DNA from 2 places in the Pseudomonas sp. Tav-5-1A genome. Region 2 is predicted to be linked to the other one. Evidence: riboswitches for the same ligand, from Rfam matches in the RefSeq annotation. Region 2 holds a riboswitch; the other holds the start of a gene.
The links. A riboswitch is a leader RNA that binds a small molecule or an ion and turns the genes downstream of it on or off. The one in region 2 is predicted to bind cobalamin.
Positions count from the first base shown of each region.

Region 1: linked by a shared signal. The riboswitch ahead of cobW (cobalamin biosynthesis protein CobW) and the one ahead of AC0J42_RS21935 (ABC transporter substrate-binding protein) in region 2 are both predicted to bind cobalamin.

Region 1 is NZ_CM146901.1:4,407,910-4,413,258, reverse strand. Features, by position in the region: gene nfuA (Fe-S biogenesis protein NfuA) at 1-395, shown strand, start outside; gene AC0J42_RS20040 (GlxA family transcriptional regulator) at 444-1,424, opposite strand; gene cobM (precorrin-4 C(11)-methyltransferase) at 1,514-2,266, opposite strand; gene AC0J42_RS20030 (cobalamin biosynthesis protein) at 2,325-2,720, opposite strand; cobalamin riboswitch at 2,816-3,007, shown strand; gene cobW (cobalamin biosynthesis protein CobW) at 3,102-4,169, shown strand; gene cobN (cobaltochelatase subunit CobN) at 4,173-5,349, shown strand, end outside.
Region 2 is NZ_CM146901.1:4,788,778-4,794,126, reverse strand. Features, by position in the region: gene AC0J42_RS21945 (ABC transporter ATP-binding protein) at 1-290, opposite strand, end outside; gene AC0J42_RS21940 (FecCD family ABC transporter permease) at 287-1,315, opposite strand; gene AC0J42_RS21935 (ABC transporter substrate-binding protein) at 1,315-2,337, opposite strand; adenosylcobalamin (AdoCbl) riboswitch at 2,381-2,463, opposite strand; gene AC0J42_RS21930 (class I SAM-dependent methyltransferase) at 2,646-3,572, opposite strand; gene AC0J42_RS21925 (DUF4142 domain-containing protein) at 3,656-4,150, opposite strand; gene AC0J42_RS21920 (LysR family transcriptional regulator) at 4,338-5,246, shown strand; gene AC0J42_RS21915 (substrate-binding domain-containing protein) at 5,240-5,349, opposite strand, start outside.

The sequences.
Region 1 (5,349 bases), 380 kb from region 2:
TCACGGCCTGGCTGGACGCGGTCAGCGTGCCGTTCCTGGAAGATGCCGTGGTGGACTACGCCACCGACCGCATGGGTGGCCAGCTGACCATCAAGGCGCCGAACGCCAAGGTGCCGATGGTCAATGAAGACAGCCCGATCAACGAGCGCATCAACTACTACCTGCAGACCGAGATCAACCCCGGCCTGGCCAGCCACGGCGGCCAGGTGACGCTGATCGAAGTGGTCGAGGACGGCATCGCCGTGCTGCAGTTCGGTGGCGGCTGCCAGGGCTGCGGCCAGGCCGATGTGACCCTGAAGGAAGGCATCGAGCGCACCCTGCTCGAGCGCATCCCGGAACTCAAGGGCGTACGCGACGTGACCGACCACTCGCAGAAAGAAAACGCCTACTACTAAGGCGTACGCTGCGCACCCGAAAAACGGCGCCCCGTGAGCGCCGTTTTTTTATGCCTGCACGCCGAAGCGCTCGGCGTAATCCTGCGGGCTGACGCCCAGGGCCTTGTGAAAGCTGCGGCGCATGCTCTCGGGGTGGCCGAAGCCGCACAGCCGCGCCACGCTCTGCACCGAGGCCTGGCCGCCTTGCAGCAGGGCGCGGGCTGATTCCAGCCGCACCTGCTCGACGTAGCGCGCCGGGGTGACCCCCAGTTCGGCCATGAACACCCGGTACAGGGTGCGCGGGGCCATGTACGCCCGTGCCGCCAGGGCTTCCAGCGACAGGTCGCCGCCCAGCTGCCCGGGTATCCACTCCAGCAGCGCGCCCAGGCGCGGCGCGCGGCAGGCCTGGGGCGCCAGGTGCGGGCTGAACTGCGCCTGGTCGCCGGGGCGCTTGAGGAACATCACCAGGCGCCGGGCCACGGCCAGGGCGATGGGCCGGCCGAGGTCGTCTTCCACCAGGGCCAGCGCCAGGTCGATGCCGGCCGTGACCCCCGCCGAGGTAAAGCGCTGGCGGCTGGCGCGGCTGTAAGTGTGCAGGCGTTCGCCCTGTACATCGATGGCCGGGAAGGCCTTGAGCGCTTCCACGTCGGCCCAATGGGTGGTGGCGCGGTGGCCATCCAGCAGGCCGGCGTGGGCCAGGATCAGCGCGCCGGAGCACACCGAGCCCAGGCGTTGCACCTGCGCGGCGGCGCGGCTGAGCCAGTCCAGCAGCGGCTGGTTGGCGAATTGCGCCGCCTCGCCGCGCCCGCCGGGCACCAGCAGGGTGTCGAGGCTGGCGGGGTCGGTGTCGTGGTAGCGCTGCTCGGCATACAGGCTGAAACCTGCCGAGGTCGCCACCGGGCCGGCCTGTTCCCCCAGCATCAGCAGGGTGTAGGCGGGCGCCCGGCCCAGGCGCGCCAGCTCCTCGTTGGCCGAGGCGAACACCTGCATCGGCCCGGTGACGTCCAGGCTCATCACCTCGGGATAAATCAAACAGGCAATCCGGCGCATAAAAACTCCTGGTGATTCCCGTAGCAGCGGCCACAGGCCGCGTCCGGGTCAACGCGGTGCACCTGGGGGGACGCGGCCTGCGGCCGCTGCTACAGGGGTTGTCTGTAAAGGTGCGCGTGGCCGGCGCGGTAGAGCGCCGACTCGCCGAAACAGTCCGTGTCCAGCACCCGCCCGACCAGGATCAGCGCCGTGCGGCGGAAACCCTTCGCCGCTACCTTGGCTTCAATGTCCGCCAGGCTACCGGTCACCCAATCCTGGTCCGGCCAGCTGGCCTTGTGGATCACGGCGATGGGGCAGTCGGCACCATAGTGGGGCAGCAGTTCCAGCACGATTTTCGACAAATGCTGCACGCCCAGGTGAATGGCCATGGTCGCGCCGTGCCGCGCCAGGTCGTGCAGGGCTTCGCCTTCAGGCATCGGCGACTTGTCGGCATAACGGGTCAGGATCACTGTCTGCGACACCCCCGGCAGCGTCAGCTCGGCGCCCAGCAGGGCTGCGCAGGCGGCAGTGGCGGTGACGCCAGGGATGATCTCGAAGGGAATGCCGCGTGCGCGCAGGCAGCGGATCTGCTCGCCGATGGCGCCGTACAGGCTCGGGTCGCCCGAATGCACCCGCGCCACGTCCTGGCCGCGGGCATGGGCGGCGGCCAGCAGGTCGATGATCTGCTCCAGGTGCAGCTCGGCGCTGTTGACCACCTGTTCGGCCTGGTGGCCTTCGAGCACGGCGGCGGGCACCAGGGAGCCGGCGTAGATGATCACCGGACACTGGCGGATCAGCCGCTGGCCCTTGACGGTGATCAGTTCCGGGTCGCCGGGGCCGGCGCCGATGAAGTAGACGGTCATGTGCAAATCCTGAAGAAAACGAATGCTGCTTGAGCGAAATTCAAGTGCGAGGCGGTGATTATCCGGGAATCGGGCCCGCTTGTGCCAACGCCAGGGTGGCTTTGGCGTTTTTTTGCCGGCTGACGCGCAGCTGGCTGCCGGCCCCGGCCAGTGCCAGCGCGGCGCTTTCGGCCACGCCGTGGCAGCCGGTGTGGCTGAAGGCGACGGCGGAGCGGTGGGTCAGCCGGGGCTCGAAAGGCGCGAGCTGCGCGGCGCTGAAAAGCGTCAATGGCACGTCCAGCGCCTGCGCCAGTTCCAGCAGCCCGGCCTCGTCGGCCTTCAGGTCAATGCTCGCCACGCCCGTCACGTCGCCGCGGCTCAGGCCGTGGTGGGCGAGGGTGGTGTCGAGCAGGTCGGCCAGCACGCTGGCGGGGCAGCCGCGCTGGCAGCCGAAGCCGGCGTAGAGGTCAGGCATGGGAGGCGTCCGCACATTGCAAGCCACCACTATACCCGTAGCCGCTGCCGCAGGTAGCGGCTACGGGGCGATGTTGACCTTCCCCCCCACACTGCGTAGCCTTGCAACTTCGAGGTTCTCCGCCACGCGGAGCCAAGATGGGAATGCGGTCCAAGCCGCAGCTGCCCCCGCAACTGTAAGCGGTGCGCACCCCGGCAATGCCACTGCGTTCCACGCGGGAAGGCGCCAGGGTCGGCTTTCGAGCCCACGCCGCAAGCCAGGAGACCTGCCTCGACAGACTTCCACTACAACCGGGCGGGGTGATCCGGTGGCGAATGCCCCCGCGTGCCCGGCACCCGCGGTTCTCGTCCCGTTTGCCCGCCATATTGCCAAGGGCATCCGATGAAAACACTGGCCAAGCTTCCCGTCACCATCGTCACCGGCTTCCTGGGCTCGGGCAAGACTACCTTGCTGCGCCACATGCTGGACAACGCCCAGGGCCGCCGCATCGCGGTCATCGTCAACGAGTTCGGCGAGCTGGGCATCGACGGCGAAATCCTCAAGCAGTGCACCATCGGCTGCACCGAGGAAGAGGCCACCGGCCGCGTCTACGAACTGGCCAATGGCTGCCTGTGCTGCACCGTGCAGGAAGAATTCTTCCCGGTGATGCGCGAACTGGTGGCCCGCCGTGGCGACCTCGACCACATCCTCATCGAGACCAGCGGCCTGGCCCTGCCAAAACCGCTGGTGCAAGCCTTCCAGTGGCCGGAAATCCGCAGCGCCTGCACCGTCGACGCGGTGATCACCGTGGTCGACAGCCCGGCCGTGGCCGCCGGCACCTTCGCCGCCTTCCCGGACCAGGTCGACGCCCAGCGCAAGCTGGACCCCAACCTGGACCACGAATCGCCGCTGCACGAGCTGTTCGCCGACCAACTGGCCAGCGCCGACCTGGTGATCCTCAACAAGGCCGACCTGATCGAGCCCGAGGCCCTGGCCGCCGTGCGCCGCGAAGTGGCCGAGGAACTGCCGCCGGCGGTCAAGGTCATCGAAGCCAGCAGCGGCCGCCTGCCGCTGGACGTGCTGCTGGGCCTGGGCGCCGAGTCGGAAGAACACATCGACGGCCGCTTGACCCACCATGATCATCACCACGACGACGATGATCACGACGACCACGACCACGATGCCTTCGACTCCATCTCCATCGAGCTGCCCGAAGCGCCGGAAGCCCAGCTGCTCGACGCCCTGACCACCCTGGTGGTCAAGCACGGCATCCTGCGGGTCAAGGGCTTCGCGGCCATTCCGGGCAAGCCGATGCGCCTGCTGATCCAGGGCGTGGGCACCCGCTTCGACAAGCACTTCGACCGCGCCTGGCGCGCCGAAGAAGCGCGTAGCACGCGCCTGGTGCTGATCGGCCAGGAGCTGGACGCGGCCCTGCTGGAAAGCCAGCTGCGCGCTGCCCTGAACGGTTAAGCCATGCACCTGCTGAGAACCCAGCCCGGCGGTTTCGTGCCGGACGACAGCATCGCCGACCTGGGCCAGACACCGGCCGAGCTGGTGATTCTCTGCAGCGGTGACTCGCACCTGGCGCTGCTGGCCGAGGCCGCCCGGCAACTGCCGGACGATTTCCCCAGCCTGCGCCTGGCCAACCCCATGCAGGTACAGAACCACGCCTCCGTGGACCTGTACGTGGACGAGGTGTTGCGCCACGCCAAGGTCATCCTGATTTCCCTGCACGGCGGCATCGGCTACTGGCGCTACGGCGTCGAGCAGCTGGTGGCGCTGGCGGAACGCGGCGTGCAGCTGATTCTGGTGCCCGGCGACGACCGCCCCGACCCCGAGCTCAGTGACCTGGGCACCGTGGGCCGCGAGGCGGGCGAACGCCTGTGGCACTTCCTGCGCCAGGGCGGCATGGGCAACGCGTTGTCGTTGTTCAACTGCCTGGCCAGCCAGTTTCTCGGTCGCGACTACGCCTGGGCAGAGCCCCAGGCGCTGCCGCGCACCGCCATCTATCACCCGGCCCACCACGATGCCGGCCTGGCCCATTGGCAGGCCGACTGGCAACCCGGCCAGGCCGTGGTGCCGCTGATTTTCTACCGCTCGCACCTGCAGGCGGCCAACACCGGTTTCGTCGACGTGTTCTGTCAGCGCCTGCTGGCGGCCGGCCTGAACCCGCTGCCCATGGCCGTGGCCAGCCTCAAGGAGGCCGGCTGCCTGAGCCAGGTGCAGGCCTGGATGGACGAAGTCGGCGCGGCGGTGATTCTCAACACCACCGGCTTTGCCCAGTCCAGCCCGGAAGCGCCGCACCTGCGGCCGTTCCGCCGCGACATCCCGGTGATCCAGGCCATCTGCGCCCAGGACAACCAGCCCGGCTGGGAAGCCAGCGAGCAGGGCCTGGGCCCGCGCGACCTGGCCATGCACATCGCCCTGCCGGAGCTGGACGGGCGCATCATCAGCCGCCCCATCAGCTTCAAGGACCTGGCCTGGCGCAGCGAGCGCAGCCAGTCCGACGTGGTCTGCTACCGCGCGCACCCCGAGCGCATGGATTTTGTCGCCGAACTGGCGCGGCGCTGGGCCGAGCTGGCGCGCCTGCCCAACGACCAGAAGCGCATCGCGCTGATTCTGGCCAACTACCCGACCCGCGACGGCCGCA
Region 2 (5,349 bases):
ACGATGTCCTGCACGCGAATGTCCACCTCGGTGCCGGCGTGCTGTTCCACCAGCGCCACGCGCCGGGCCACGGCCTTGCGCGGCCATTGCGCCAGTGGGCGGCCGTCGAGGCTGACGCTGCCCTGGCTGGGCGTGCGCAGGCCGGCCAGCAGGCGCAGCAGGGTCGATTTGCCGGAGCCGTTGGGGCCAATCAGGCCCAGGGTGCCCTGGGCGGGCAGGTCCAGGCTGATGCCGTCGATGATCACCTGGCCGTCGACGCTCCAGCCGACGTTGTCGGCGCGCAGGCTCATGGCGCCGCCCGGTTGCGGTAGAGCAGGGCGGCGAACACCGGCGCGCCGACCAGGGCGGTGACCACGCCAATGGGCAGCACCTGGCCGGGCACGATCAACCGTGAGGCGATGTCGGCCAGCACCATGAAGTTGGCGCCGATCAGCACGCAGGCCAGCAGCAGCCGCACGTGCCGCGGGCCTACCAGCAGGCGGGCGATGTGCGGCACCACCAGGCCGACGAAACCCACGGCGCCGACGATGCTCACCAGGGTGGCGGTGATCAGCGCCGTCACTCCGAACAGCAACCAGCGCAGGCCCGCCACCGGCACGCCGAGGCTGGCGGCGGCGTCGTCGCCAAACACGAAGGCATCCAGGGTGCGCGCGCAGTACAAGCACACCACCAGGCCGGCGCCCACCACCGCAGCGGCCAAGCCGACGTCCGCCCAGCGCACGCCGCCCAGGCTGCCCAGCAGCCAGAACATCACGCTGCGCGCCTGTTCGGCGTTGGCCGAGGTGGAGACGATCCAGGCGGTCAGGGCGTTGAACAGCTGCGCGCCGGCCACGCCGGCCAGTATCACCTGGGCCGGGCCGCCGCGGATGCCGGTGGCCAGCAGCACCACCAGGCCGAACGCCAGCGCGGCGCCGAGGAAGGCCCCCAGGGATATGCCAATCAAGCCGCCGCCCAGGCCCAGCAGCATCACCAGCACCGCGCCGGTGGAGGCGCCGGCGCTGATGCCCAGCACGTACGGATCGGCCAGGGCGTTGCGCAGCAGCGCCTGCAACACCGCGCCGCACAGCGACAGGCCAGCGCCGCAGCAGGCGGCCACCAGCGCGCGGCTCAGGCGGTATTCCCAGATGATGCCCTGCTGGATCCGCGGCACGTCATAGGCACCCAGCCCCAGGCCGTTGAGCAGCGCCTTGAGGGTCACGACTATGGGAATGTCCAGCTCGCCCAGGGACACCGCCAGGGCAATCGACAGGCCCAGGCTGAACAGCGCCAGCAGGGCCAGGGCCCAGCGGCCCAGGCGGCTGCGCTCCACTGGCATCAAGGCGCCTTGCCCGTGTCGGCCAGGCCCTTGGCGATCTGTTCGATGGCGTCGACCACGCCCATGGACGGGTTCAGGGTGTTGGCGTCGACCACGATCAGGCGGCCGTTGCGCACCGCCTTGAGTTCGCGGGTCACCGGGTCGTTGCGCAGGAAGGCCAGCTTCTTCTCGACGTCGTCGGCGGGGTAGAGGCGGCGCTGCATGCGCGCCAGCACGATCACGTCGGGATCGCGGGCGGCAATGCTCTCCCAGCTCACGCCGGGCCATTCCTCATCGCTGTCGATGACGTTGCGCAGGCCCAGCACCTGGGAGATATAGCCCGGCGCACCGTGCTTGCCGGCCACCCACGGGTCGCCTTCCAGGCGCGTGCTGGAGAACCAGTACAGCACCGACAGCGGTGGGTGCGCGGTGGCGCTGGCCAGTTTCACGGCGGCCGCCACGCGCTCATGCAGGCGTGCGCTGAGGGCCTGGCCGGCAGCGGGCACGTCGAAGATGGTCGCCAGTTCGCTGATTTCCTTGTCCACCAGGGCCAGGGAATACAGCTGGCTGCGGCTGCCATCGGCGTTGGAGGTGGCGGTCACGCCCTTGCCGTCGCAGTCGCTGGGCGACACGTAGGAGGGGATACCCAGCTTCAGCAACTGCTCGGGCGTCGCCACCTCGCCCTGGGGGCCGATGTGGTAGGTGTACTGCGCCACGACGATGTCCGGCGCGGTCTTGGCCACGGCCTCGAAGCTGGGGGCGTTGTCGGCCAGGCGCGGCACCTTGGCGCCGGCGGCCGCCAGCGACGGCGGCAGCGGCCCGAACCACACGCCGGTGCCGACCATGCGCGGGCCCAGGCCCAGGGACAGCAGCAATTCAGTGCTGGCCTGGCCCAGGCTGACCGCCCGTTGTGGTGGGGCGTCGATGCGCACGCTGTGGCCGCAGTTCTGCACGGTCAGTGGGTAGTGGCTGGCCGGCGCGGCGGCTACGGCTGAGGCGGCGGATAAACACAGGCAGGCAAAGGCAAGGCGGCGTAACAGCATGCAGCGGCTCCCGGGATGGCGCGTCCGTTGGGCGAAAGAAATGGCGTGCAGCAAGGTCTGGCTTTCGGGAGGCCCGAACACAGTGGCGCGACCGCGCCGGAGTTGCACCGGCTTCCTGCTGCACGCATGAAAAAGCCCGCAGAGGGTAAGTGGCATTGCCCAAGAGAGCAACCTGCCGTTCACCTTCCCAGGGGCAAACGCTGTAGCCGCTGCCGCCAGGCTGCGCTGGCCCTGGCGTACGCTGGATATTTTCAGCGTGGGCAAGGGCCAGCGCAGCCTGCGGCAGCGGCTACGCAGTCATGCGGGGTTCATGCGCTGGTAAATACCAGCGCCTTGAGGCCGCCTTCGGCCTCGGCGTCGGGGAATTCCGGCGGGTTTTCCAGGCGGTGCTGGAAGGTCAGCTGCGGCGCTTCCTCGGCCATGCTCTGGATCAGGAAGTCGGAGCCGATGGCCGGGTCATTGACGCAGGCCAGCACCACGCCCTGTTCGGTCAGCAGCTCGGGCAGCTTGCGCAGCACCTTGCGGTAGTCCTGGGTGAGCACGAAGCTGCCGCGCTGGAACGACGGCGGGTCGATGATCACCAGGTCATAGGGGCCGCCACGCTTGACCTTGCCCCACGACTTGAACAGCTCGTGGCCCAGGAAACTCACGCGGTCCAGGTCGTGGCCGTTCAGGCGGTGGTTGTCACGGCCGCGGCTCAGGGCGGCGCGGGCCATGTCCAGGTTCACCACGTGCTCGGCGCCGCCGGCGATGGCCGTCAGCGAGAAGCCGCAGGTGTAGGCGAACAGGTTCAGCACGCGCTTGCCCGCGGCCTGCTCGCGCACCCATTGGCGGCCGTAGCGCATGTCCAGGAACAGCCCGATGTTCTGCTTGCGGCCCAAGTCCAGCTGGTAGCGCAGGCCGTCCTCGTCGATGAACCATTGCTCCACCGGCTCGCCCAGCAGCCATTCGGCGGCGCTGTCGGGCAGGTAGCGGTGCTGCAGGATCAGGCTGTGCACCTGTGGGGTGGCCTGGGCCAGTGCCAGCAGCAGCGGCTTCAGCGCGGCCAGCTCGTCGGCGGCCGGTTCGCGGAACAGCGACACCAGCAGCACCCCTTGCAGCCAGTCCACGGTGATTTGCTCCAGGCCCGGCCAGCAGCGGCCGCGGCCGTGGAACAGGCGGCGGGTTTCGGCAGGCGGGTGTTGCAGGGCGGTGCTGAGGTGTTGCTGCAATAAAGCGAGGGCGTCGGCGTTCATGAAAGACTTTTGGCAGGGCATAAAGCGCCCATGGTAAACGCTGGCGCAGGGCCGTGGGAAATCCACGGCCGTGCGCGCCAGGATCACTGATGCTTGGCTTGCAGTTCCTTGGCCATTTTCAGGTGCTCCTGCAGCTTGGGCAGGGTCTGTTTGGCGAAGTCCTTGAGCTCGGCCTTGTCGGAGGATTCGACCTCTTTCTGGAACAGCTCGATGGTGTCTTCGTGGGCCTTCACCTGATTGGCGGCGTAGGCCTTGTCGAAGGACTCGTCGCGCATTTCGAGGATTTTCTTCTTCGCCTGGTCCATCAACGTGGCGTCGTCGGGCACCACCAGGTCCAGCTTGTGCGCCAGCGCCGCCAGCTTCTGGTTGGCCGCGCCGTGGTCCTTGATCATCATCTGGGCGAAGCTCTTCACGTCCGCCGAGCTGCTCTTCTGCAGCGCCAACTTGCCGGCCTCGACTTCGGTGATGCCGCCTGCCGTGGCATCGGCGACAAAGGCGCTGGTGGCAGCGGCGAATGCTTGGCTTGCCAGCGCGCCGGTCAGGGCCAGCACAAGCGTGCCTGCTTTGAATGCGTCCATGGGAAATCTCCGTCGTTATTGTTCGGGAAGCGAGAGGGTGACGCCTCGCTCCCTACAATGGATTGCCCGGCCACCGCGTTGGTGCTTGGGCGGCGACGAACGGTCTTTCGACTATGGTCCAGCATCAATCATGGCCATTCATGCATTAAGCTGATCGGATAAATAAAATTCGGCATGAGTGACCGGGATGAGCATCAATTTCGACCTGAACGACCTGCAGGCCTTTCGCGCAGTGGTGGAGAAGGGCAGTTTTCGCAAGGCCGCCGAGGCCATCAGCATCTCCCAGCCGGCGTTGAGCCGGCGCATCGAAAAGCTGGAAAGCGCGCTCAACGTGCGGCTGTTCGACCGCACCACCCGCCGCGTCAACCTGACCATGGTCGGCCGTGCCTTCGCCCCCAGCGCCGAACGCCTGCTCAATGACCTGGACATCGCCCTGCTGGGCATCAGCGAAGTGGCCTCCACGCGCCTGGGCAACGTCACCGTGGCCTGCGTGCCGTCGGCCGCCTATTACTTCATGCCCAAGGTGGTGGCCCGCTACCACAAGCTCTACCCGCGCATTCGCGTGAAGGTGCTCGATGCCAGCGCCAACGACGTGCAGCAGGCCGTGCTCAGCGGCGAGGCCGACCTGGGCCTGAGCTTTACCGGCAACCTGCCGCCGGAGCTGGAATTCGAACTGCTGGTGCAGGAGCACTACGTGGCCGCCTGCCGCCGCGACCACCCCCTGGCCGGGCGCAAGCAGCTGAGCTGGGAAGAGTATTTCCAGCACGACTACATCTCGGTGGACAAGACCTCCGGCAACCGCTTCGTGCTGGACCAGGCGTTGCTGCACATCCGCCCGGCGCGGCCGAGCATCTGCGAGACCCGCCATGTGACGACCATGCTCGGGCTGGTTGAGGCGGGCTTGGGGATTGCGGCGGTGCCGTCCATGGCCTTGCCGTTGGGCGAGCACCAGTGGATGACCAGCATCCCGCTGGTGGAGCCCGAGGTGCTGCGCAGCGTGGGGTTGATCCGCCGCCGGGGCCGGCTGTTGACCCCGGCGGCGCTGGAACTGGAGCAGTTGATCAGGGAGTTCAAGAAACCCCTGGAAGATCAGTGAGGCACTGAGTCCAGGCCGGTGCCGGTGACCACCGACTGCGCCTGGGCCGAAGCCATGTAGTCGAGCAGGGCCTTGGCCTCGGCCGGGTGCGCGGAGCCTACCG